DNA from 4 places in the Streptomyces sp. NPDC102451 genome. Region 2 is predicted to be linked to each of the others. Evidence: riboswitches for the same ligand, from Rfam matches in the RefSeq annotation. Region 2 holds a riboswitch; each other region holds the start of a gene.

The links. Region 2 has a riboswitch for cobalamin ahead of ACIRD8_RS31215 (cobalamin biosynthesis protein). Riboswitches for the same ligand answer to the same signal wherever they lie in the genome.
Region 1: it holds a riboswitch for cobalamin, as region 2 does, so the genes downstream of both, cobN (cobaltochelatase subunit CobN) here and ACIRD8_RS31215 (cobalamin biosynthesis protein) in region 2, are expected to answer to the same signal.
Region 3: it holds a riboswitch for cobalamin, as region 2 does, so the genes downstream of both, metE (5-methyltetrahydropteroyltriglutamate--homocysteine S-methyltransferase) here and ACIRD8_RS31215 (cobalamin biosynthesis protein) in region 2, are expected to answer to the same signal.
Region 4: it holds a riboswitch for cobalamin, as region 2 does, so the genes downstream of both, ACIRD8_RS25875 (energy-coupling factor ABC transporter permease) here and ACIRD8_RS31215 (cobalamin biosynthesis protein) in region 2, are expected to answer to the same signal.

The regions. Positions count from the first base shown of each region.
Region 1 is NZ_JBIWKD010000022.1:24,644-30,539, forward strand. Features, by position in the region: gene cobJ (precorrin-3B C(17)-methyltransferase) at 1-1,411, opposite strand, end outside; gene ACIRD8_RS32950 (precorrin-8X methylmutase) at 1,414-2,040, opposite strand; gene cobG (precorrin-3B synthase) at 2,115-3,413, opposite strand; cobalamin riboswitch at 3,519-3,672, shown strand; gene cobN (cobaltochelatase subunit CobN) at 3,705-5,896, shown strand, end outside.
Region 2 is NZ_JBIWKD010000019.1:52,650-58,545, forward strand. Features, by position in the region: gene ACIRD8_RS31195 (alpha/beta hydrolase) at 1-258, opposite strand, end outside; gene ACIRD8_RS31200 (class II aldolase/adducin family protein) at 326-985, opposite strand; gene ACIRD8_RS31205 (anion permease) at 1,247-2,497, shown strand; gene ACIRD8_RS31210 (hypothetical protein) at 2,510-2,731, shown strand; cobalamin riboswitch at 2,907-3,036, shown strand; gene ACIRD8_RS31215 (cobalamin biosynthesis protein) at 3,165-4,109, shown strand; gene ACIRD8_RS31220 (cobyric acid synthase) at 4,106-5,704, shown strand; gene ACIRD8_RS31225 (putative cobaltochelatase) at 5,701-5,896, shown strand, end outside.
Region 3 is NZ_JBIWKD010000015.1:177,825-183,720, reverse strand. Features, by position in the region: gene modB (molybdate ABC transporter permease subunit) at 1-386, shown strand, start outside; gene ACIRD8_RS28490 (ABC transporter ATP-binding protein) at 383-1,471, shown strand; gene ACIRD8_RS28485 (glycoside hydrolase family 43 protein) at 1,497-3,050, opposite strand; partial or broken gene ACIRD8_RS28480 (ChbG/HpnK family deacetylase) at 3,092-3,472, shown strand; gene ACIRD8_RS28475 (hypothetical protein) at 3,592-3,897, shown strand; cobalamin riboswitch at 3,957-4,177, shown strand; gene metE (5-methyltetrahydropteroyltriglutamate--homocysteine S-methyltransferase) at 4,338-5,896, shown strand, end outside.
Region 4 is NZ_JBIWKD010000013.1:47,235-53,130, forward strand. Features, by position in the region: gene ACIRD8_RS25855 (M64 family metallopeptidase) at 1-720, shown strand, start outside; gene ACIRD8_RS25860 (DUF6338 family protein) at 790-1,212, shown strand; gene ACIRD8_RS25865 (caspase domain-containing protein) at 1,279-2,952, opposite strand; gene ACIRD8_RS25870 (hypothetical protein) at 2,966-3,421, opposite strand; cobalamin riboswitch at 3,590-3,795, shown strand; gene ACIRD8_RS25875 (energy-coupling factor ABC transporter permease) at 3,825-4,535, shown strand; gene ACIRD8_RS25880 (energy-coupling factor ABC transporter substrate-binding protein) at 4,532-4,888, shown strand; gene cbiQ (cobalt ECF transporter T component CbiQ) at 4,893-5,642, shown strand; gene ACIRD8_RS25890 (energy-coupling factor ABC transporter ATP-binding protein) at 5,639-5,896, shown strand, end outside.

The sequences.
Region 1 (5,896 bases), on a different contig from region 2:
CCGGGTCCAGATCGGCCAGCCGCACGGTCCGTACGCTCTCCGCCGGCCCTCCGACATCGCGGCCGAGCACCACCGGGGTGTCCGGGGAGCGGTGCTCCAGCAGCAGGTCACGGGCCTTGCCGACCTGCCAGGTCCGGCTGCGGGAGCCGGGGTTGTACAGCGCCATCACGAGGTCGGCGGTGGCCGCCGCGCGGAGCCGTCCGGCGATGACCTCCCACGGCTTGAGCCGGTCCGAGAGCGAGATGGTGGCGTAGTCGTGGCCCAGCGGCGCACCGGCCCTGGCAGCGGCGGCGTTGGCCGCGGTCACCCCGGGCAGCACCCGCACCGCGATGTCCGCGTACGCGTCCTGCGAGGCCACCTCCAGGACGGCGGTCGCCATCGCGAAGACCCCCGGGTCGCCCCCGGACACCACGGCCACGCGGCGCCCCCGGCGGGCCAGGTCCAGGGCGAATTCGGCCCGTTCGGACTCGACCTTGTTGTCGGATCCGTGCCGCTGCTGGCCCGGCCGCACCGGCACCCGGTCCAGATACGTCGTGTAGCCGACCAGGTCGTCGGCGGCGGCCAGCGCCCCGCGCGTCTCGGGCGTCAGCCAGAGCGGTCCGGCCGGTCCGGTGCCGACCACGACGACCTCGCCGGTCCCCGGGCCGGCGGCGGGGGAGGGCCGGGGGGCGTCGATCCGGCTGGGCAGCACGGCGACCGCGAAGTACGGCACGGAGTCCGGGTCGGTGTCCGCCAGGTCGCCGGTCCGCTCCCCTGCCATGGTGGCGCGCTCGACGTACCGCGCCTCGGGCAGCCGGCCGGACGCCTCGAACGCGCGGCGCACGGCGGGGAACGTCCGTCCCAGCTTCATCACCACGGCGGAGTCCGTGGCCGCCAGACGTGCCGTCAGCTCCTCCTCCGGCAGGGTGCCGGGCAGGATCGTCAGCACCTCCTCGGCCTCGACGAGCGGGGTGCCGAGACGGGCGGCGGCGGCGCTGACCGAGGTGACACCGGGGATGACCTCGGTGTCGTACCGGTCCGCGAGCCGCTTGTGCATGTGCTGGTACGAGCCGTAGAAGAGCGGGTCGCCCTCGGCGAGCACGGCGACGGTGCGCCCGGCGTCGAGGTGCACCGCGAGGCGGGCCGCGGCCTCGGCGTAGAACTCGTCCAGCGCGCCCCGGTAACCGCCCGGGTGGTCCGTGGTCTCCGTCGTGACGGGGTAGACCAGCGCCTCCTCGATGTGGTCGGCGCGGATGTACTGCGCCGCGATCGAGCGGGCGATGGAGCGTCCGTGCCGGGCGGAGTGGTAGGCGATGACATCGGCCTCACCGATGATCTGCACGGCCCGTACGGTCATCAGCGCCGGATCGCCCGGGCCGAGCCCGACCCCGTACAGCCGTCCCGTGCCGCCGGTGTGCTGCTGCTCGGGCATGCTCACTCCTCCTCGCTGGCGATCGCGTTGAGGGCGGCGGCGGCGATGGCGCTGCCACCCCGCCTGCCCCGCACGACGAGGTGCTCAAGACCCGAAGGGTGGGCGGCCAAGGCCTCCTTGGACTCGGCGGCCCCGATGAAACCGACGGGCACACCGATGACGGCGGCGGGGCGCGGGGCGCCCTCCTCGATCATCTCCAGCAGCCGGAAGAGCGCGGTGGGCGCGTTGCCGACGGCGACGACCGCGCCCTCCATCCGGTCCCGCCACAGCTCCAGGGCGGCGGCGCTGCGCGTGGTGCCGAGCTTCGCGGCCAGCTCGGGGACGCCGGGGTCGGACAGGGTGCAGATCACCTCGTTGTCCGCGGGCAGCCGCCTGCGCGTGACACCGCTGGCGACCATGGCGACGTCGCACAGGATCGGTGCGCCGGAGCGCAGCGCCGCACGGGCGTCGGCCACCGCGTTCGGCGAGAAGGCGAGATCGCGTACGAGGTCGACCATGCCGCAGGCGTGGATCATGCGGACGGCGACCTGGCTCACGTCGGCGGGCAGCTCTGCCAGATCCGCCTCCGCGCGGATGGTGGCGAAGGACTGGCGGTAGATCGCCGGTCCGTCCTTCTCGTACTGGTGCACAGTGCTGTCGCTTTCTTCATCGAGCAGATCGAGCAGATCGAACAGGTCGAACAGGGGGTGGTGGTGCGTGGTGGTCAGGTGCGCGTGCCCCGTGCCGCCGCCACGGCGGCGGCGAGCGCGGCCGGGTCGTCCCGGACCGTGGCCGCCTCGGTGGCCCGGTCCCCTCGTACGTGCGAGATCCGGTGTCCGCCGGGGGTGGCGACGACGTCGATCCACTCCCCGTGCGGATGGCCGCAGCGGCGTTCGCAGCCGGACCAGTACACAGGGAGCCGTCCGACGGGTCCGACGGCGGCCCCCGCCTCGGCCCGTACGTCGGCCAGCGACTTCGCGCAGCCGGGCCGCCCGATGCAGGCGCCCACACCGGCCCACGGCGAACCGGGCCCGGTGATCAGACCGGCCCCGGAGAGGCCGTCGAGCAGGCCGTCCGCGCGGTCGGTCGGGATCCCGGTGACGACGGCCCCGCGCCACGGGGTGAGACGCAGTTCCCCGGCGCTCGACAGCAGCCGCCACTGCGTCAGGTCCAGCCGCCCCAGCGGTACGCCGACGGACAGCGCGGCCTCTCCACGGCCGACCGGGACGGGACCGGGGGCCGGGGGCAGGGCTTCGGAAGGGCGGGGACGGCGGCCCGGGACCGCGAGGATGCCGGCCTCCCGCAACCGTCGTACGACCTCGGCGGGAAGCGCGGCCGCCGTGGCGTCCGGCAGGTCCTTCACCCGCCAGGCGCCGCTGTCCCGGGCGGAGTCGAGGAAGGCCTCGGCGGCGGTCAGGGCGGCGCGGGGGGCGTCGGCGGAGGGGACGCGGAGGACGGCGTCACCGTCCCCGACGCGCAGCAGGGCGTCGTCGTCGTGGCCGAGGAGGGTGAGGTCGGCGCCGAGCGCGTCCACGTCGCCGCGGCCGTCGTCGAGGGCGAACAGGAAACGTCCGGAGAGCGCCGTCGCGCCGTCGCTTCCGCAGAGAAGGCGGTCGAGTCCGGTCAGCCAGGGGCGGATGTCGACGGACCCGAGGCCGTCGAGCCCGGAGAGCGGGGACGCGACCACGTTGCGTACACGTTCGTGCCGTGCGGAGGGCAGCAGCCCGGCCTCGTCCAGCAGCCCGGCCAGCTCGCCACCGCAGCCCGGGGAAAGCCCGCGCAGCTGCACATTGCCCCGGGAGGTGAGATGCAACTCACCGTCACCGAAGCGCTCGGCGGCCTGCCCCAGCGCCCCTGCCTGGCGGGGTGTCAGCACCCCGCCGGGTATGCGGATCCGCGCCAGCGCACCGTCGTCCGCCCGGTGCAGACGCAGCGCTCCGGGGCAGGCGTCACCGCTGCTCCGGGCACACGCATCGCCCGGAGACGAGGGCGTCAGGGGGGAGGCGGACATGGCGGCGAGCATACCGACCGTGACCGTGGCGGGCCCCTACGGTCACTGTGACGTACGGGACACCGCTCCGCCGCCGGTCAGGGCGGGGGCCGTCTGGTCAGGACCCCCCACCCGCCGCCTACTATGCCTAGCGGCGGTCCGTTCGGCCCGCCATCGCCAGACGGCGACACGGAGGAAGCCCGGTGAGATTCCGGCGCGGTCCCGCCACTGTGAGCCCGGCCCCCTGAGGCCGTGCGAGTCAGGAACTCCAGCCGTCCGACAACTGCCCGGGGCGTGGATACCCCGAGGAAGGGCTGACGCCGCATGATCCTGCTCCTGTCGACGTCCGACACCGACCTGCTGAGCGCCCGCGCTTCCCAGGGCCCGGTCAGCTACCGCTACGCCAACCCTTCCCGGCTCTCCCTGGACGACCTGCCGCAGCTCCTGGACGGCACGGACCTCGTCGTCGTACGCCTCCTCGGTGGTGTCCGTGCCTGGCAGGAGGGGCTCGACCAGGTGCTCGCCACCGGCCGCCCCGTCGTCGTACTCACCGGTGAACAGGCCCCCGACGCCCAGCTGATGGCCGCCTCCACCGTGCCGATCGGCATCGCCGCAGAGGCGCACGCCTATCTCGCGCACGGCGGCCCCGCCAACCTGGAGCAGCTGGCCCGGTTCCTCTCCGACACGGTGCTGCTCACCGGCCACGGCTTCGAGCCGCCCGCCCCGGCCCCCGCGTGGGGCCCGCTGGAGCGGACCGCCCGGGACGTCACAGGCCCGACCGTCGCGGTGCTCTACTACCGCGCCCACCACATGAGCGGGAACACCGACTTCGTCGAGGCGCTCTGCACCGCCGTGGAGGACGCGGGCGCCCGCCCCCTCCCGCTGTACGTCGCCTCGCTGCGCACCCCCGAGCCCGAGCTCATCGATGAACTCCGGGCCGCCGACGCCATCGTGACCACCGTCCTCGCGGCGGGCGGCACCAAGCCGGCCACCGCGTCGGCCGGCGGCGACGACGAGTCCTGGGACGCGGGCGCCCTCACCGGCCTCGACGTGCCCGTCCTCCAGGCGCTCTGCCTGACCAGCCCGCGCGCCGCGTGGGAAGAGAACGACGAGGGCGTCTCCCCGCTGGACGCCGCCACCCAGATCGCCGTGCCCGAGTTCGACGGCCGCCTGATCACTGTCCCCTTCTCCTTCAAGGAGATCGACGAGGACGGCCTGCCCGCGTACGTCGCCGACCCCGAGCGGGCCGCCCGGGTCGCCGGGATCGCCGTACGGCACGCCAGGCTCCGGCACATCCCGGCCGCCGAGAAGCGGATCGCGCTCGTCCTGTCCGCGTACCCCACCAAGCACTCCCGCATCGGCAACGCGGTCGGCCTCGACACCCCCGCCAGCGCCGTCGCCCTGCTGCGCCGACTGCGCGCCGAGGGCTACGACTTCGGGCCCGAGGAGGAGATCCCGGGCCTGGTCTCCGGCGACGGCGACGAGCTGATCTACGCGCTGATCGAGGCCGGCGGCCACGACCAGGAGTGGCTCACCGAGGAGCAGCTGGCCCGCAACCCGGTCCGGATCCCGGCCGCCGACTACCGCCGCTGGTTCGCCACGCTGCCTGCCGAGCTGCGCGAGGCCGTGGAGGAGCACTGGGGCCCGGCGCCCGGCGAGATGTTCGTCGACCGGTCCCGCAACCCCGAGGGCGACATCGTGCTCGCCGCGCTGCGCCGCGGCAAATTGCTGATCCTCATCCAGCCGCCGCGCGGCTTCGGCGAGAACCCGATCGCGATCTACCACGACCCCGATCTGCCGCCCTCGCACCACTATCTGGCCGCCTACCGCTGGATCGCCGCGTCCGCCGACGACAACGGCTTCGGCGCCGACGCGATGATCCACCTCGGCAAGCACGGCAACCTGGAGTGGCTGCCCGGCAAGAACGCGGGCCTCTCCGCCGCCTGCGGCCCCGACGCCGCGCTGGGTGATCTGCCGCTGGTCTACCCGTTCCTGGTCAACGACCCCGGCGAGGGCACCCAGGCCAAGCGCCGTGTGCACGCCACCCTGGTCGACCACCTGGTGCCGCCGATGGCGCGCGCCGACAGCTACGGCGACATCGCCCGCCTCGAACAACTCCTGGACGAGCACGCCCAGATCGCCGCGATGGACCCGGCCAAGCTGCCGGCCGTCCGCGCCCAGATCTGGACCCTCATCCAGGCCGCGAAGCTCGACCACGACCTGGGCCTGGAGGACCGGCCCGAAGACGAGGGCTTCGACGAGTTCATCATGCACCTCGACGGCTGGCTCTGTGAGATCAAGGACGTCCAGATCCGCGACGGCCTGCACGTCCTGGGCGCCGCGCCCACCGGAACGGCCCGCGTCAACCTGATCCTCGCGATCCTGCGGGCCCGGCAGATCTGGGGCGGTACCACGTCCCTGCCGGGCCTGCGCGAGGCGTTGGGACTGGACGAGTCGGCAGCGACCCGCGCGGACGCGGACGCGGTGGAGGAACAGGCCCGCGCCTTGGTGCAAGC
Region 2 (5,896 bases):
GATCACCGGGCCGGCCACCGCGTGGACGCCCCGGCCGGCCAGTCCGTACGTGCCGGGGCGCAGCGCGGAGAAGGAGCGGGTCAGGGTGATCTGTCCGGCCGCGGTGGCGTGCACGGTGAGACGGCGGTCGGCCGGGAAGGGCCGTGGCGAGGGCGCCCCGAGGGCGGCATCGCTGGCGTAGCGGCCGGCGGCGACCGCTGCCGCGCCGACGCCGAGGATCGATGTGGCGGCCACTGCCGCCGCTGTTGCCGGGCGCACGGCTCCAGTGTCCTGGGCGGGGGCTCCGGATGCCAGTGGGCAGCGGCCGTACGATGCGGCGCCCGGCTCAGCCGGGCTGGCCGTACCCCTTCAGGGCGTCCTGCACGTCATCGAGCTGGGCGGGGGTGAGGAGGCTCGGCCGGAGGCCGGGTACGGAGCTCGCGGTGAGCCAGAGTCTGCACATCCATTCGAGCTGGGCGGTGCGGTCGTAGGCCTCGTCGAGGGTGTCCCCGTAGGTGACGGTGCCGTGGTTCCTCAGCAGGCAGCCGGTGCGGTCGCGCAGGGCGTCCAGCATGGTGTCGGCGAGCTCCTGCGTCCCGTAGCGGGCGTAGGCGGCGGTGCGGACGGGGCCGCCGAGCAGGGCGGCGGCGTAGTGGACGAGCGGGACCTCGTCGACGAGGGTGGAGACGGCCGTGGCGTGCACGGCGTGGGTGTGGACGACGGCCCCGGCGTCGCTGCCCCGGTAGACGGCCAGGTGGAGCGGGAGTTCGCTGGTGGGGACCAGGTCGCCGAGGACCTGTCGGCCTTCGAGGTCGACGCCGACCGCGTCCCCGGGGCCCAGCCGGTCGTAGGGCACCCCGCTGGGGGTGACCAGGACGGTCCCTCCGACCCGGGCCGAGACGTTGCCCGAGGTGCCGACGACCAGGCCGTCCGCCGCCGTCCGCCGGGCGGTCGCGACGACACCGCCCCAGGCCCGTTCGATCGCGTCCGTACGCACGTCACTCATGCGGGGATCCTAGGGTCAGGGACCGACGGGCCGGGTGACCGATGTCTCCTCGGAGGGTGCGCCGGGCACGAGTTCGAGGGGCGTCGCGGGGCGGGGGCCGGGCCCAGCCCGGCGCGGGGGACGCCCGGCCACGCATCACGCACACAAGCGGAACCGGCGTACGCGGTTGGGGTCACCGTGCCGCCCTGCCCAGTTCATCTTCCGTTCACCCTGGTTGCTTACGTTCCACGTGCCAATGACGTCGAACGATTGCCTGGGTAAATGGAACACATCACGCTGCTGCTTGCGATCGTGATCGTGACAGCTCTCGTGTTCGATTTCACGAACGGTTTCCACGACACCGCCAACGCGATGGCCACCACCATCTCGACCGGCGCTCTCAAGCCCAAGACAGCGGTGGCCATGTCCGCCGTTCTCAACCTCGTCGGCGCGTTCCTGTCGGTGGAGGTCGCCAAGACGATCTCCGGCGGGATCATCAACGAGAACGGCCTCAGAACCGAGGTCATCTTCGCGGCGCTCGTCGGCGCGATCCTGTGGAATCTGCTGACCTGGCTGGTCGGCCTCCCCTCCAGTTCCTCCCACGCACTCTTCGGCGGCCTCATCGGCGCCGCGGTCATGTCGGCCGGCTGGTCCTCGATCAACGGCGGCACCGTCGTCACGAAGGTCCTGCTGCCGGCCGTCGCCGCGCCGGTCGTGGCCGGCATCGCCGCGCTCCTGGCCACGAAGCTGACGTACCGCCTCAACCGGAAGATCACCGACGAGGCCCAGCTGAAGTCGACCGCCAAGGGCTACCGCGCCGGCCAGATCGCCTCGGCCGGGCTCGTCTCGCTCGCCCACGGCACCAACGACGCGCAGAAGACCATGGGCATCATCACCCTGGCCCTGGTCACCGGCGGCGTGCTCTCCCCCGGTTCCAACCCGCCGGTCTGGGTCATCGCCTCCGCCGGTATCGCCATCGCGATGGGCACCTACCTCGGCGGCTGGCGCATCATCCGCACCATGGGCAGCGGCCTCACCGAACTGCGTCCGCCGCAGGGCTTCGCGGCCCAGACCAGTGCGGCCACGGTCATCCTGGCCTCCTCGCACCTCGGCTTCTCCCTCTCCACCACGCAGTCCTGCTCCGGCGCCGTCATGGGCGCGGGCCTCGGACGCAAGGGGGGCGTGGTCCGCTGGTCCACCGCCACCCGGATGTTCGTCGCCTGGGGTCTGACCCTGCCGGCGGCCGGACTGGTCGGCGCGGGGGCCGAGTTCCTGACCAAGCAGGGGCCCTGGGGCGTCGCGGTGGTCGCCGTGCTGCTCGTGGCGGGCTCCGGCGCCATCTGGCTGCTGTCGCGCCGCAAGCCGGTCGACCACACCAACGTGAACGCGGACACCGAGCCCGCGGGTGTCGTCACCACCGCCATCTCGGCGGTCAGCCCGCCGCCCGCCGGTGCCGTCGTACCGGAACTCAAGACCACCATCCCGGCCCCGGCTCCGACGGCCGGAACCCCGGCCGATCCAGCCACGGTGTAAGGACGCATCCGCATGAACATCGACTGGGCAGCTCTCGCCTCCGTCTTCGGCGTCAGCCTCGTGGTCACCGTCGCACTGGTCGGCCTCTTCACCCTCGGCGTCACGGGCCTGGCCAAGCAGGCCTCGACGGCGCAGGGCGGCGGTTCCACCGGCCTGGCGCGCACCGGCGCGTACGCCTGCTTCGGGCTGTGCGCGGCGGCGGTCGCGTACGGGATCTATCTGATCGTCGCCTGACACCCCCTCGGGCACCCTCACCGGCCGGACACACCCCGTGTGTGTCCGGCCGATGTGCGTCTCAGCACACTGAAGGCTCGCAGGTCAACGGCAGGTTGACTGGCGTTCGCGGGGCATGGTGGACTGCCGGAGCCATTGAGGCCGACCGGATGCCGGCCGGCCTTACGGCGACAGGAGAGGAAGCCGGTGCGAATCCGGCGCGGTCCCGCCACTGTCACCGGGGAGCAGCCTCCACACGGAAGTCACGGTCCGCCACCGCGGACTGGAAGGCCGGAGGAACTGCGGATCCGGAAGCCAGGAGACTCTCGTCGCCGGTCACGTCGAACCAGGGCGCGGACCCTGAGTGAGGACATACGCCATGTCGGGCTGCCCTGCGTCGGTCGCCGAACCACCTGTCACCGAGGCCCTTCGAGGCGCGACGGCCGGCTGAGTCGTGCGAGCCGACCGCATCTTCGCGTACGGCGCCGCCGCCGGCCTGATCGGTGACCTGCTGCTCGGTGATCCCCGCCGGGGCCACCCCGTCGCCGCCTTCGGGCGTGCGGCGGCGGCCGTCGAGAGCCGGCTGTGGCGCGACCACCGCGGCCGGGGCGCCCTGCACACGCTCGTCTGCGCCGGGGGCGCCACGGGTGCCGCCGCGCTGGCGGCCCGTGCCGTACGGAACCGTCCCGCCGCCGCGGTGGCGCTGACCGCCGCCGCCACCTGGTCCGTCGTGGGGGGCACCTCGCTGGGCCGGGAGGCCCGTGCCATCGGCGGGGCGCTGGCCGCCGGGGACGTCGAACTGGCCCGGGAGCGGCTGCCGCACCTGTGCGGCCGCGATCCGCAGTCGCTGGACGGGCAGCAGATCGCCCGCGCCGTGGTGGAGTCCGTCGCCGAGAACACTTCCGACGCCGTCGTGGGCGCCCTCGTGTGGGGAGCGCTCGGCGGAGTGCCCGGGCTGGTCGGCTTCCGGGCCGTCAACACCCTGGACGCCATGGTCGGGCACAAGTCGCCCCGCCACCGGCGCTACGGCTGGGCGTCGGCCCGGCTCGACGACGTCGCCGGCTGGCCCGGGGCCCGGCTCACCGCCGTGCTGGCCGTGGCCGCCGGGGGACGCCCCCGCGAGGCCGTACGGGCCTGGCGGGCCGACGCGGGCCGGCATCCCAGCCCCAACGCGGGCCCGGTGGAGGCCTCGTTCGCGGGGGCGCTGGGCGTACGGCTCGGCGGCACCCTCGCGTACGGCGGGCGGGTCGAGCACCGCCCGGTGCTCAACGGCGGGGCGGGCAGGGACGTGCGGACCACGGACATCGAACGCGCGGTGCGGCTGTCGCGCCGGGTGAGTGTGCTGGCCCTCGCCGTGTGCGCGGCGGGGCGGCTGGCCATGGGACGGAGAACCACATGAGCGGCGGGCTGCTGGTCGCGGGGACCACGTCGGACGCGGGCAAGAGCGTCGTCACGGCCGGGATCTGCCGGTGGCTGGTGCGCCGGGGCGTGAAGGTCGCGCCGTTCAAGGCGCAGAACATGTCGCTGAACTCGTTCGTCACCCGGGAGGGGGCGGAGATCGGCCGCGCCCAGGCGATGCAGGCGCAGGCCGCCCGGGTGGAGCCGTCGGCGCTGATGAACCCGGTGCTGCTCAAGCCCGGAAGTGACCGGTCGAGCCAGGTCGTCCTGATGGGCAAGCCGGTCGGCGAGATGAGTGCGCGCGGCTACCACGGCGGGCGCCAGGAGGCGCTGCTGGGAACGGTCACGGACTGTCTGGAACAGCTGAGGGACACGTACGACGCGGTGATCTGCGAGGGGGCGGGCAGCCCCGCCGAGATCAATCTGCGGCGCACGGACATCGTGAACATGGGTATCGCGCGGGCCGCGCGCTTCCCCGTGCTGGTGGTCGGCGACATCGACCGGGGCGGTGTGTTCGCCTCGTTCTTCGGCACGACGGCGCTGCTGAGCCCCGAGGACCAGTCGCTGGTCGCCGGATACCTCGTCAACAAGTTCCGCGGGGACGTCTCGCTGCTGGAGCCGGGGCTCGACATGCTGCTGGGGCTCACGGGGCGGCGGACGTACGGGGTGCTGCCGTACGCCCACGGTCTTGGCATCGACGAGGAGGACGGGCTGCGGGTGTCGATGCGCGGCACCGTACGGGAGTCGGTGGTGGCGCCGCCGCACGGCGAGGACGTGCTGCGGATCGCGGTGTGCGCGGTGCCGCTGATGTCGAACTTCACCGATGTCGACGCGCTGGCGGCCGAGCCGGGCGTGGTCGTGCGGTTCGTGGACCGGGCGGAGGAGCTCGTCGACGCGGACCTCGTGATCGTGCCGGGGACGCGGGGAACCGTGAAGGCGCTGGCGTGGCTGCGCGAGCGGGGACTCGCCGAGGCGCTGCGGCGGCGGGCCGCCGAGGGGCGTCCGGTGCTGGGGATCTGCGGCGGGTTCCAGGTGCTGGGCGAGCGCATCGAGGACGACGTGGAGTCGCGGGCCGGTCTGGTCGAGGGGCTCGGACTCCTTCCGGTGCGGGTCCGGTTCGGCCGGGAGAAGGTCCTGGGGCGGCCCGTCGGGTCGGCGCTCGGGGAGCCGGTGGAGGGGTACGAGATCCATCACGGGGTCGCCGAGGTGGGCGGCGGCGAACCGTTCCTCGACGGGTGCCGGGTGGGCTCGGTCTGGGGGACGCACTGGCACGGGTCGCTGGAGAGCGACGGGTTCCGGCGGGCGTTCCTGGGCGAGGTCGCGCGGGCCTCGGGGCGGCGGTTCACCGCGGCGCCGGACACGAGCTTCGGGGCGCTGCGGGAGGAACAGCTGGACCGGCTGGGGGATCTGATCGAGGAGCACGCGGACACGGATGCGCTGTGGCGGCTCATCGAGACCGGTGCGCCGGCGGGGCTGCCGTTCATTCCGCCGGGGGCGCCGCCCGCGCCCGCCCCGGCCCCCGGTCCTCGAACTCCCCCGAAGGCTGATGTGTTGCCCCGTACTGCTGATGTTTCTGCGAACGAGGAGGCCCTGTGAGTACGCCGTATCCCTTCACCGCCATCGTGGGGCAGGACGACCTGCGGCTCGGACTCCTGCTCAACGCGGTGAGTCCCGCCGTCGGCGGGGTCCTGGTCCGCGGCGAGAAGGGCACCGCCAAGTCCACCGCCGTACGGGCGCTCGCCGCCCTCATGCCGGAGGTCGAGGTCGTGGCGGGGTGCCGCTTCTCGT
Region 3 (5,896 bases), on a different contig from region 2:
TCGTGATCGCGGAGGCGTTCGTCGCGATGCCGTTCCTCGTCATCAGCGTCGAGGGGACCCTGCGCGCCGCCGACCCGCGCTTCGAGGAGGCCGCCGCCACACTCGGCGCCTCACGCTTCACCGCGTTCCGCCGGGTCACCCTGCCGCTGATCGCACCGGGCATCGCCGCGGGCGCCGTGCTGGCCTGGGCCCGCGCCCTGGGCGAGTTCGGTGCGACGATCACCTTCGCCGGCAACTTCCCCGGCCGCACCCAGACCATGCCGCTCGCCGTGTATCTCGCCCTGCAGAGTGACCCGGAAGCGGCCATCGCCCTCAGCCTGGTCCTGCTCACCGTGTCCGTCGCGGTGCTGGCCGGTCTGCGCGACCGTTGGATGACAGCCGGATGACCGAGACCTCCGATTCCACCCGCGACGTCCGCGCCGACGCGTCCGGAGAGGGCCTCGACGCCCATCTCGTCGTGGAACGCGGCTCCTTCCGTCTCGATGTGGCGCTGGCCGTCGCGCCCGGCGAGGTCGTCGCCCTCCTCGGCCCGAACGGCGCCGGCAAGACCACCGCCCTGCGCGCCCTCGCCGGTCTGACACCCCTCACCGGAGGCCATCTGCGGCTGGACGGGCAGGCGTTGGAGCGTACGGCTCCGGAGTCCCGTCCCGTCGGCGTCGTCTTCCAGGACTACCTCCTCTTCCCCCACCTCACCGCGCTGGACAACGTGGCCTTCGGGCCGCGCTGCCACGGCGTGGCCAAGGCGGAGGCCCGGGCCCAGGCGGCCGAGTGGCTCGGCAGGCTGGGCCTCGCGGACCACGCCGGCGCCAAGCCACGCAAGCTGTCCGGCGGCCAGGCCCAGCGGGTCGCCCTGGCCCGCGCGCTGGCCACCCGGCCGCGCCTGCTGCTCCTGGACGAGCCACTGGCGGCGCTGGACGCCCGCACCCGCCTGGAGGTCCGGTCACAACTGCGGCGGCACCTGGCCGAGTTCGAAGCCGTCGCCGTCCTGGTCACCCACGACCCGCTGGACGCCATGGTGCTGGCCGACCGCCTGGTCGTGGTCGAGGACGGCCGGGTCGTCCAGGAGGGCGCACCGTCCCACATCGCCCGCCATCCCCGTACGGACTACATCGCCCAGCTGGTCGGCCTGAACCTCTTCCGGGGGACGGCCGACGGCCACACCGTCCGCCTCGACGCAGGCCCTCCGGTCACCACCACGGAGGACCTGTCCGGCCCGGTCTTCGTCGCCTTCCCGCCGAACGCGGTCACCCTCCACCGCGAGCGGCCCGCCGGCGCCAGCGCCCGTAACCTCTGGCACTGCGAGATCGCGGGCCTGGAGACCCACGGCGACCAGATCCGCGCCGACCTCACCGGCGAACTGCCCCTCGCCGCGGACCTGACCACGGTCGCCGCCGCCGAACTCGACCTACGCCCGGGCGCGGCGGTCTGGGCCACGGTGAAGGCGACACAGACCCACGCCTACCCGGTCTGAGACCCGTTCCCGCGACTGCGGACCGTCATGCCCGATCCGGGTGGGCCGGCCGGAGCTCGAACCAGTCGAAGGCCGGCGCACCCCCGGTCGCGTACATGCCGACGACCCGGCCGGTGAATCCGCCCGCGACCTCGGTGGTGAGGTACCGGCCGTCGAGTTCGGCGAGGATCTCGAAGTGCCCGTCGTCGGTCTCGTACCCCAGGCGGAGGGTGTCGGGACCGCCGACGCGCAGGCCGGAAGCCGCCGCGGTGGCGGGGTCCGCGGGGCGTACGGTGACGGTGGGCGGCAGGACATCGGTGGTGGTCACGTCGATGCGCAGCGTCAAAGGCCCGGTGGGCACGTCCCGTTCGGCCACCGTCTGACGCAGGGGGCCGATGCGGGCGACCGCACGCACCCTGCCGTCCTCCGTCTCCACCTGGTAGTGGTGCGCCTCGTCGAGCCGTACGGCGAGGCCGCCCCGGCCTCCTTCACCGGCGTCGACCCGGGTCCGCGCCACGCAGTCGGGGTCGCGCTGGCGCCGCCCGACGAACAGCGCGCCGGGCTGCTCCATGCCGTCCGCCCGGGCGTGCAGCACCAGATGGCCGGGCCGCTCGTCGAGGCGCGCGGCATCCGGATCGCGGCGCCTCAGCGACACCCAGCAGGGTGCGAGCGCGGGGGCCTCGAAGTCGTCGCGGTGCGGCTCGGCGGGCCAGGGGTGCGGAGTCAACTCGGGTCCTGGGGAACGGAGTTCCAGCGGTCCCGGCAGGGGCCACTCGTCCTCCCAGCGCACCGGAACCAGGAACGTCTCCCGGCCCATTCCGTGGAACCCGGGCGTGTCGCCGCGGGGCCGGGTGCCCAGCAACACCATCCACCAGGTGCCGTCGTGCGCCTGCACCAGATCGCCGTGGCCGGTGTTCTGCACGGGGTGGCCGGTGCTGCGGTGGGACAGCACGGGGTTGTCCGGGTGCGGTTCGAAGGGGCCCGGCAGCGTGCGCGCCCTGGCCACCGACATGGCGTGCCCGCGTTCGGTCCCGCCCTCGGAGAGCAGCAGGTACCACCAGTCGCCGATCCTGTAGAGGTGCGGCCCCTCGGGGTACTGGAGCCCGCTGCCCGACCACATCTCCACCGGCTCACCGAGCAGTTCGCCCGTCTTCGGCTCGATGCGCACCCCGCGGATCCCGTCGTGGGAGAACACGCACCAGCAGTTCCCCTCGTCGTCCCAGGCCAGATCGGGATCGATGCCCGGTATACCGACCGGCACCGGCTCCGACCAGGGGCCGGCGGGGCCCTCGGCGGTCACCAGGACGGTGCCCTCGCCGGCCACCACGGTCGTGATCATCCAGAAGAGACCGTCATGGTGCCGCAGCGTCGGGGCGTACACCCCGCAGGATGCGGGAGCCGCGTCAGGGAGCGACAGCTGCGAGGGGCGGTCGAGGGCGTGCCCGATCAGCCGCCAGTGCACGAGGTCCCGGCTGTGCCACAGCGGCACCCCGGGTACGTACTCGAAACTGGACGTCGCCACGTAGTAGTCCTCGCCCACGCGGCAGATGCTCGGATCCGGGCTGAAGCCGGGGATCACGGGATTGTCGAAGAACACCACGGTCGGTCCCTAGGGTCGGGCCTGGGCCGAGACCCACGGCCATGATCGTTGAAGCGCTTCGACGGTGTCAGCCCGAAGGGAGGGTGTCAATGGAAAATTCCGGCCCGGTCTGCCCAGCATTGGCTTGTCGAATCGCTTCGACACCTTCCGGGCTCCGGCTGGTCGGCCGTACGGTGGCGCGCCGACGGCCGTGGGCGCCCTGTTCAGGTGCGCGAGCGTCGGGGTGGGTCCAGACTGCGACCATGGATGGAGCAGCCGTCGGACCGTCGCCCGGGACGTCCTCCGCGCAGTGGAACCGGATCCTGGGGTTCCCGCCCGATGCCCGCCTGCTGATCGTCAACTGCGACGACTTCGGCATGGACCCGGCCGTCAACGCCGCGGTGATCGAGTCGGTAGAGGAGGGGATCGCCTCGTCGTGCAGCCTCATGACGGTGTGTCCGGCGGCGCCGGAGGCCATGAGGCTCCTCCGGCGAAGGCCGGGAATCTGGCCGCCGAGTACGGCCTCGCCGTCCGCATCTGGCTGGAGCCGGGGCGGCGCGCGATGCGCCTGCGTGGGCTGCCCGTCGTCGACCACGAGTTCCTGGACAGCTTCTCCCTGGCGACCGAGGACAAGGCGGCCCTGTACGGCCGGCTGCTCCACGACCTGCCGGCCGGGCTCAGCGAATGGGCCGTCCATCCCAGCCTCGGCAACCGGGAGGCGCAGGCCTTCGACCGGCGGGTGCGGCGTACGGACCACGCGTTCCTGACGTCACCCGAGGCCCGGGAGGCTGTGGCGCGGGAGGGCGTCACGGTCATCGACTACCGGGATCTCCAGCCCGCCTGGGCCGCGCGCACGGGCGCTGCGTGAGTCCGCGGCCCGCCATCCGCATGCTGGACCTGGCTCACCGCGCCCTCGGAGGGCCCCGTAGGCTTGTGGGTGCAGCTGGTTCGCCCCGTCCGCCAGGCGGGATGCGTCGTAAGAGGGAACCTGGTGGAATTCCGGGACTGCCCCGCAGCGGTGAGCGGGAACGACCGCCGTCATGAGCACTGGGTCCGACGAACCGGACCTGGGAAGCGACGGCCACTAGGTGTCCTCGACGAGGACGTGCCCGCGAGTCCGAAGACCTGCCATCTGCCCGCGCGCGGCCCAACCGTGCGCGGACATCCCGGTGACCTCGTGGGCGGGTCGGCGTACATACCTGGCGGATCATCGCGTCGTCCGACGCCTTTGCCGTCCGGTACGTCACCCCTTCGCGTCCTCGTCCCGCCGCCGGGATCTCAGGGATTCATCTCGCGAAGGAGATCTCCGTGACCACCGAGCACGCGACCGCGACTGCGCGGTCCACTGTCCACGGCTACCCCCGGCAGGGACAGAACCGGGAACTGAAGAAGGCCGTCGAGGGCTACTGGAAGGGGCGGGTCACCGCCGACGCCCTCCGCGCCACGGCCGCAGATCTGCGCCGTACGAACTGGCAGCAGCTCGTCGATGCCGGCGTCGACGAGGTCCCGACCGGGGACTTCTCGTACTACGACCATGTGCTGGACACCACCGTCATGGTCGGAGCCGTCCCCGAGCGCCACCGGGCGGCGGTCGCCGCCGATCCGCTGGACGGCTACTTCGCGATGGCGCGCGGCACGCAGGACGTCGCCCCGCTGGAGATGACCAAGTGGTTCGACACCAACTACCACTACCTGGTTCCCGAGCTGGGCCCGGACACCGTCTTCACCGCGGACTCCGCCAAGCAGGCCGCCGAGCTCAAGGAGGCCGTCGCGCTGGGGGCGGCCGCCCGGCCCGTCCTGGTCGGACCGGTCACGTATCTGCTCCTGGCCAAGCCCGCCCCCGGTGTGGCCGCGGACTTCGACCCGCTCACCCTCCTGGACCGCCTGCTGCCGGTGTACGCCGAGGTCCTCGCCGACCTGCGCGCGGCCGGAGCCGAGTGGGTGCAGCTCGACGAACCCGCACTCGTCCAGGACCGCACCCAGGCCGAACTGGATGCCGCCGAGCGCGCGTACCACCGCCTCGGCTCGCTGACCGACCGGCCCAAGCTGCTCGTCGCCTCCTACTTCGGCCGGCTCGGCGAGGCTCTTCCCGTCCTGGCGAAGGCGCCGGTGGACGGGCTCGCGCTGGACTTCACCGAGGCCGCAGCCGGGAATCTGGACGCCCTGGCCGCTGTCGGCGGGCTCCCCGGGAAGCGGCTGGTCGCCGGTGTGGTCAACGGGCGCAACATCTGGATCAACGACCTGGAGAAGTCGCTCTCCACGCTCGGCACCCTGCTCGGGCTCGCCGGACGGATCGATGTGGCAGCCTCCTGCTCCCTGCTGCACGTCCCCCTGGACACCGCAGCCGAACGGGACATCGAGCCGCAGGTCCTGCGCTGGCTGTCCTTCGCCCGGCAGAAGACCGCCGAGATCGTCACCCTCGCCAGGGGCCTCACGCAGGGCACCGGTGCCATCGCCGCCGAACTCGCCGCCAACCGGGCCGACCTGGCCTCCCGTGCGCACTCCCCCGTCACCCGGGACCCCGCCGTCCGCGCCCGGGCCGCCGCGGTGACCGAGGCCGACGCCCGCCGCTCCCAGCCGTACGGGGAGCGGGCCGCCGCCCAGCGCGCGCACCTCGGGCTGCCCCTGCTGCCGACGACCACCATCGGCTCGTTCCCGCAGACCGCCGAACTGCGCACCGCCCGCGCGGACCTGCGGACCGGACGCATCGACGCGGCCGGGTACGAGGAGCGCGTCAAGGCCGAGATCCAGGAGGTGATCTCCTTCCAGGAGAAGACCGGCCTGGACGTCCTGGTGCACGGTGAGGCCGAACGCAACGACATGGTCCAGTACTTCGCGGAGCAGCTGACGGGATACCTCGCCACGCA
Region 4 (5,896 bases), on a different contig from region 2:
GAGGCGGAGGGCTATCCGTTCGACGGAGTCTCGACCCTCTCGTCGGACAACGAGCAGTCGAGCATGATCGCCGCCCACGAGATCGGTCACTCGGTGGGGCTGCTGGCGGACGAGTACACGTACGACGGTTACGGCACCTGGCCGTCCGGCGAGCCCGACACGATCAACTCCAGCATCTACACCACGGAGCAGATGGCGGCCGGCCGGACCAAGTGGTACCGCTGGCTCGGTGAGGCCGACCCGACCGGAGGCACCGTCGGCACGTACGAGGGCAGCAGCTACTACCCCTACGGGATCTACCGCCCGACCTCCAACTCCCTGATGCGGGCCCTGAACGTCAGCGACTTCAACCTCCCCGGCCGTGAGGCCATGATCGCCGGCTTCTACCGGGAGGCCAACGCGCTGAGCAGTGGGACAAGGACGAGCAGCGCGGTCCTGAGGACCGGCCCCCTCAAGGTCTCCCAGGCCGGTCTCACCGGCCTGGCGGCCCCGGAGCTCCGCTGGTACGTCGACGGCGCCCAGGTGAGGCGGGCGCAGGGCCTCACCACCGTCACGCCCGCCTCACTGGGCGTCGCCGCGGACGGCAGGACCCACACCGTGACGGTCAGGTCCTGGGACCGGAGCACGTCGATCCGCGACCCCCGGGTCCTCGCCGAGGCCACCGAGAGCCTGACCTGGACGGTCAAGGCGTCCGGTCGCAGGGCCCACGGGAAGCACTGACGCCAGGCGGTACGACGACATCCGGCACCGGACACCGCACCGGACCGGAATCCGCCGGGCCGGGGAGGCATGTCCCTGACCCGGCGGTTCCCCTTTCTGCACTCCTTCGACTCCCGGCAAGCTCGGATGCCGGGCGAGATCACCGGCATCGGGAGCCTCCTGTCCGAGACGGAGACCGGCCCCCCGGAGGCCGCGGTCCCCAGCCGCGGACGGGACGGGACGGGACGGAGAGCGTACGGGGCGATGGCGTACGGGGCGATGCGCCCCGGTGGCAGCAGACAGCCCGTTGTCGAGGGGTACCTGCGTCATGTGTCCCACGACGAGGATCCTGCCCGCCGGGACATCGTGCTCCAACGGCCGGTGCTGTGGACCGGGCCGGGCGACATCCCCCGTACGCTTTCGCCCGCCAGGACGGTCGTCGTCCCGGGCTCACTGATCCGGGTGATCCACCTCTCGTACCCGGACACCGCCCCGCCTCCGTCCTCCGCCTGAGTCCCCGAACTCGCGCGGGGCCGGTGCCGGGCCGCCGGCTCCCCCGCGAGCCGGGCACCGGCGCCGCTACAGAAGTCCCACGAGGTCCGCCAGCCAGTGGCCGTAGACGTCGCTGTCGGCCACGGGCGGCACGATCAGGCCCGCGAGCAGAGCGAGGGGGGATCCGACCAGCAGCAGCGTCGCCGGCAGATCCGAACGGGCGGGCATCTGTGCCTTGGTGGGGACCGTCGAGACCATCCCCACCGCGAAGGCGAGCACAACGATGAGCAGACCGAGCACGCCGAAGACGACCATCCTGACGACGGACGGTCCGGGATCGGCCTGCAGCGCCGCCATGTACCCCGCCGCGACAACGGCGATCAGCAGAGCTACGACGAGGGCGACCGCCTGGTCACGGAGGTACACCCTCCGCCTGGTCACGGGCGTGGAGGTGGCCTCCGGCGCGGGTTCGGCCTCCGCCGGGGACTCGGCCTCCGGTACGGGCCCGGCCTCCGGCCTGGACGTGATCTCCGGTGTGGGTGGCAGGGCCTCGAGGTTGCGGAGGTAGTGGTACGCCTCCCCGAAGGCGGCCGTCTCCTCCGGACTTGCCCCCAGCGCCCGGACGAGGTTCTCCAGATTGGCCCAGTGGGTGGGAAGGGAGCGTCCGGACAGCCACCACTCGACGGTGGGCTCCCACTGGTTCCTGTCCGTTTCGCTGATGACCTCGTTCTCGAATGCCGCGGCGAACATCGCGGCCGGTGGCCAGTCGGTGTCGCCGGCCCGCGCTCTCAGGGCCTTCAGCTGTTTCCCCAGATCGGCGCGGGAGGTGACTTTCTCCAGCCGGCTGAGGATCAGGGACGGCTCCGGCGCTGCTACGCCCGGTCCAGGTGCCAGGGTCGCCACGTCGCCGGGCGGAACATCGTCCGCGGCTTGCTCTCCGGCCTCCTCCGGCTGATCGGGGTCGGGTTCGGCCGGCGGCGGCAGCGGTGTCCCGGACGGAGCCGCGGCTGCAACCGTCTCCCTCCTGGCCGCCTTCGCGATGGTCACCCGGTATTCGAGTTCGGCCCACATCTGTGGCCGCTGCCTCACCCCGGCTGCGAGGATCCGTTCATAGACGTAGTCGTACAGCTCGTGAACACTGACCGCTCCGTCCCTGTCGAGATCGGCCTCACCGGTGCGGAGACCTTCGATCACGGCTCCGGTGAACCTGGACCGGCCCGGCTCCAACTCGCTGACCCGGTCGCCCTCCCAGGCGTATTCGGTGCGGTTGGTGGCCGTGATGACCGCCCGCCCGTGCCCGGCCAGTTCATCGCGCACATGGACCGTGGTGTCGCCCTTGGTGCCGTGCAGGAAGGCCCCGCTGTAGCAGCAGTCCAGCAGCAGGACGATGGACCGGGCCCGGCACCGTCGCATCTGGATCTGCAGGAAGGATCCGGAGACGGCGGTGGAGGCGAGGAGCTTCTGGTCGGTGTCCCGGGCCGCGAAGTACAGCTCTCCGTTGTCGTTCTTGATCCCATGGCACGACAGGTGCAGCAGCAGGAGGTCGTCCCGGCTCCGGTCGAGGAAGAACTCCTCCATCGCGCGGCTCACCTCGCCGTGGCGGCCGTCGATGACCGTCTGCACGGCGAAGTCACCGACCTGAGGGTCGCTGAGCACCTCGGCCAGACCTTCGGCGTCCGGCGCCGGCGAGCGCAAGCGGCTCAGACCGGCGGTGTCGTAGCGACCGGTCGCGATCAGCAGGGCAAACCGGCCCCCGGGCATCGTGTGTCCCCCTTCAGACTTGCCCGGCCGTCCCGGATTCCGGCACCGGCGTGTCCGGGCCCGGGCGTGGCGCGGGTTCCACCGCAGTACGCGGCGGAGTGTGCCGGGAGATGAACTCCTCGATCAGTCGGCGCTGGTCGGCCGATGACAGGGCTTCCACCTCCAGGCTGTCCTCACCCACGGCGATACTGATCCTCCGAACCGGCCGGTTCTCGATCCACGCCTGCAGCAGGTGCACCAGACTACGTACCACGAACGGCGCCGCTGTCACCACCAGGGCGCCCAGAGCGATCGTCCCGCCCGGCTTGGCTCCCTCCGGTGCCTCTTCCGCCCGTTCCAGCACGACGCTTTCGATCTCCTGCTCCAGCAGGCGTTCACGCAACGCGAGCGTGCACGACTCCAGTTCCTCCGGATCGCTGTCCGGGCCGCCCTCTAGCACCACCCGGATCCGACTCGCCGAACTGCTCACTGTGCCCCCACGTACTTGCCGAGCGATCAGCGTAGCCAAAACTCTTCCGGCCCACCCCGGCCAGCGGCGATTTGCGTGCACACAGCAGGTCGAAGTCACACGCCGGGGTGGGGCCCGCGCCGTCGGCCGCCTGCTCCACCGCCCCTTCTCCGGGGCGTCGGGCGCGCTTGTCATCGTCCCCCACCTGGCATTACTGTCACCACGCCTTGGTGAACGGGAAATCGGTGTGATGCCGGTGCGGCCCTCGCCACTGTGATCGGGAAGTCCGGCTCCGGCCCTCGCGGGCAGCCACTGGGTCCTTGTGACCCGGGAAGGCGGAGTTCGGGCGGTGGTACCCGTAAGCCAGGAGACCGGCCAAGGCACTTCAACCATCCACGAGGTGCTGGAGAGGGTCTGCTGAGCCATGCACATAGCCGAGGGTTTTCTGCCTCCGGCGCACGCGATCGCCTGGGGTGTCGCGTCCGCGCCGTTCGTCGTCCACGGAGTCCGGTCACTTACGCGTGAGGTCAGGGAGAACCCTGAGAGCACGCTGCTCCTGGGGGCCTCCGGGGCCTTCACGTTCGTTCTTTCCGCGCTCAAGATCCCGTCCGTCACCGGGAGTTGTTCGCATCCCACGGGTACGGGGCTGGGGGCCATCCTGTTCCGCCCGCCGATCATGGCGGTCCTGGGCACCATCACCCTGCTGTTCCAGGCGCTCCTGCTGGCCCACGGCGGTCTGACCACGCTGGGCGCCAACGTCTTCTCGATGGCGATCGTCGGGCCCTGGGCGGGGTACGCGGTCTACAAGCTGCTGCGCCGGTACGAGGTGCCGCTGATGGTGGCGGTGTTCTTCGGCGCGTTCGTCGCCGACCTGTCGACCTACTGCGTCACCAGCGTGCAGCTGGCGCTCGCCTTCCCGGACCCGGGCAGCGGGTTCCTGGGCGCGCTCGGCAAGTTCGGCTCCATCTTCGCGGTCACCCAGATCCCGCTCGCGGTGAGCGAAGGTCTCCTGACGGTGCTGGTCATGCGTCTCCTGGTGCAGTCCAGCAAGGGGGATCTGACCCGGCTGGGCGTGTTCCTCACCGGCAAGCAGAACCGGACCAGGACGACCGAGACCGAGGCGGTGGCCCGATGAACAGGAACACGAAGATCAACGCCCTTCTGCTGATCGTCGTGGCGGCCCTGGCCGTCCTGCCGCTGGCCCTCGGCCTCGGCGACGGCGAGGAGGAGCCGTTCGCGGGGGCCGACGCCCAGGCCGAGACGGCGATCACCGAGATCGATCCCGACTACGAGCCGTGGTTCTCCCCGCTCTACGAACCGCCGTCGGGCGAGATCGAGTCGGCGCTGTTCGCCCTCCAGGCCGCGCTCGGCGCGGGTGTCCTCGCCTACTACTTCGGCCTCCGGCGCGGGCGCCGTCAGGGCGAGCTGCGGGCGGTCGCGCCGCAGCACGGCGACGTCGCCGGGGAGTCCGCGGCCCGGGGGAACTGAGCGCGTGCTGCCGATCGACGCGGCGGCGCACAGCTCCCGCTGGCGCCGCCGCCATCCCGTGGACAAGGCCGTGCTGGGCCTGGGCCTCACCGTTCTGGCGATCTCGCTGCCGCCCTGGCCCGGTGCGGCCCTGATCCTCCTGACCGCCGTCGCCGTGCTGCTGGGGCCGGCGGGGGTGCCCGCCCGTCAACTGTGGCGGGCGTACCGGGTTCCCCTGGGTTTCTGTGTCACCGGGGCCGTCACACTCCTCGTACAGGTGGGCGGACCGGAGGGGTTCGTGGCCCTGGCCGGCGGGGGGCCGCTCCGCGCCGGGGAGCTGCTGCTGCGCACCTCGGCGGCGTCCCTCGGTGTCCTGCTGTTCGCGTTCACCACCCCGATGTCCGATCTGCTGCCCCGCCTGGTCAAGGCGGGGGTGCCGGCGCCGGTGGTGGATGTCGCGCTGGTGACCTACCGCATGAGTTTCCTCCTCCTCGACTCGGTACGCCGGATCCGTGAGGCCCAGGCGGCACGGCTCGGGCACACCACCCGGGCCGCCGCCTGGCGTTCGCTGGCAGGGCTGGGCGCCACCGCCTTCATCAGGGCCTTCGACCGCGCGGCCCGGCTCCAGGCCGGACTCGCCGGGCGCGGTTACGACGGGACCCTGCGCGTCCTGGTGCCCGAGGCCCGCGTCTCCGTCCGGTTCGTGGCCGTGAGCGTCACCCTGCTCGCGGCCCTCACCGTCCTGACCTTCGCCCTGGAAAGGCCCTTGTCATGAGCGAACCGGTACTGCTCGCCCTGCGGGGCGCGTCCTTCGCGTACGAGGACGGCCCCACCGTGCTCAGCGGCCTCGACTTCGAGGCGCACGCCGGGCGCGCGCTCGCCCTGCTCGGCCGGAACGGCAGCGGTAAGACCACGCTGATGCGGCTCCTCAGCGGCGGGTTGCGCCCGCGCGAGGGGCAGTTGACGGTCGAGGGGCGCCCGGTGACGTACGACCGCAAGGGGCTGACCCGGCTGCGCACCACGGTCCAG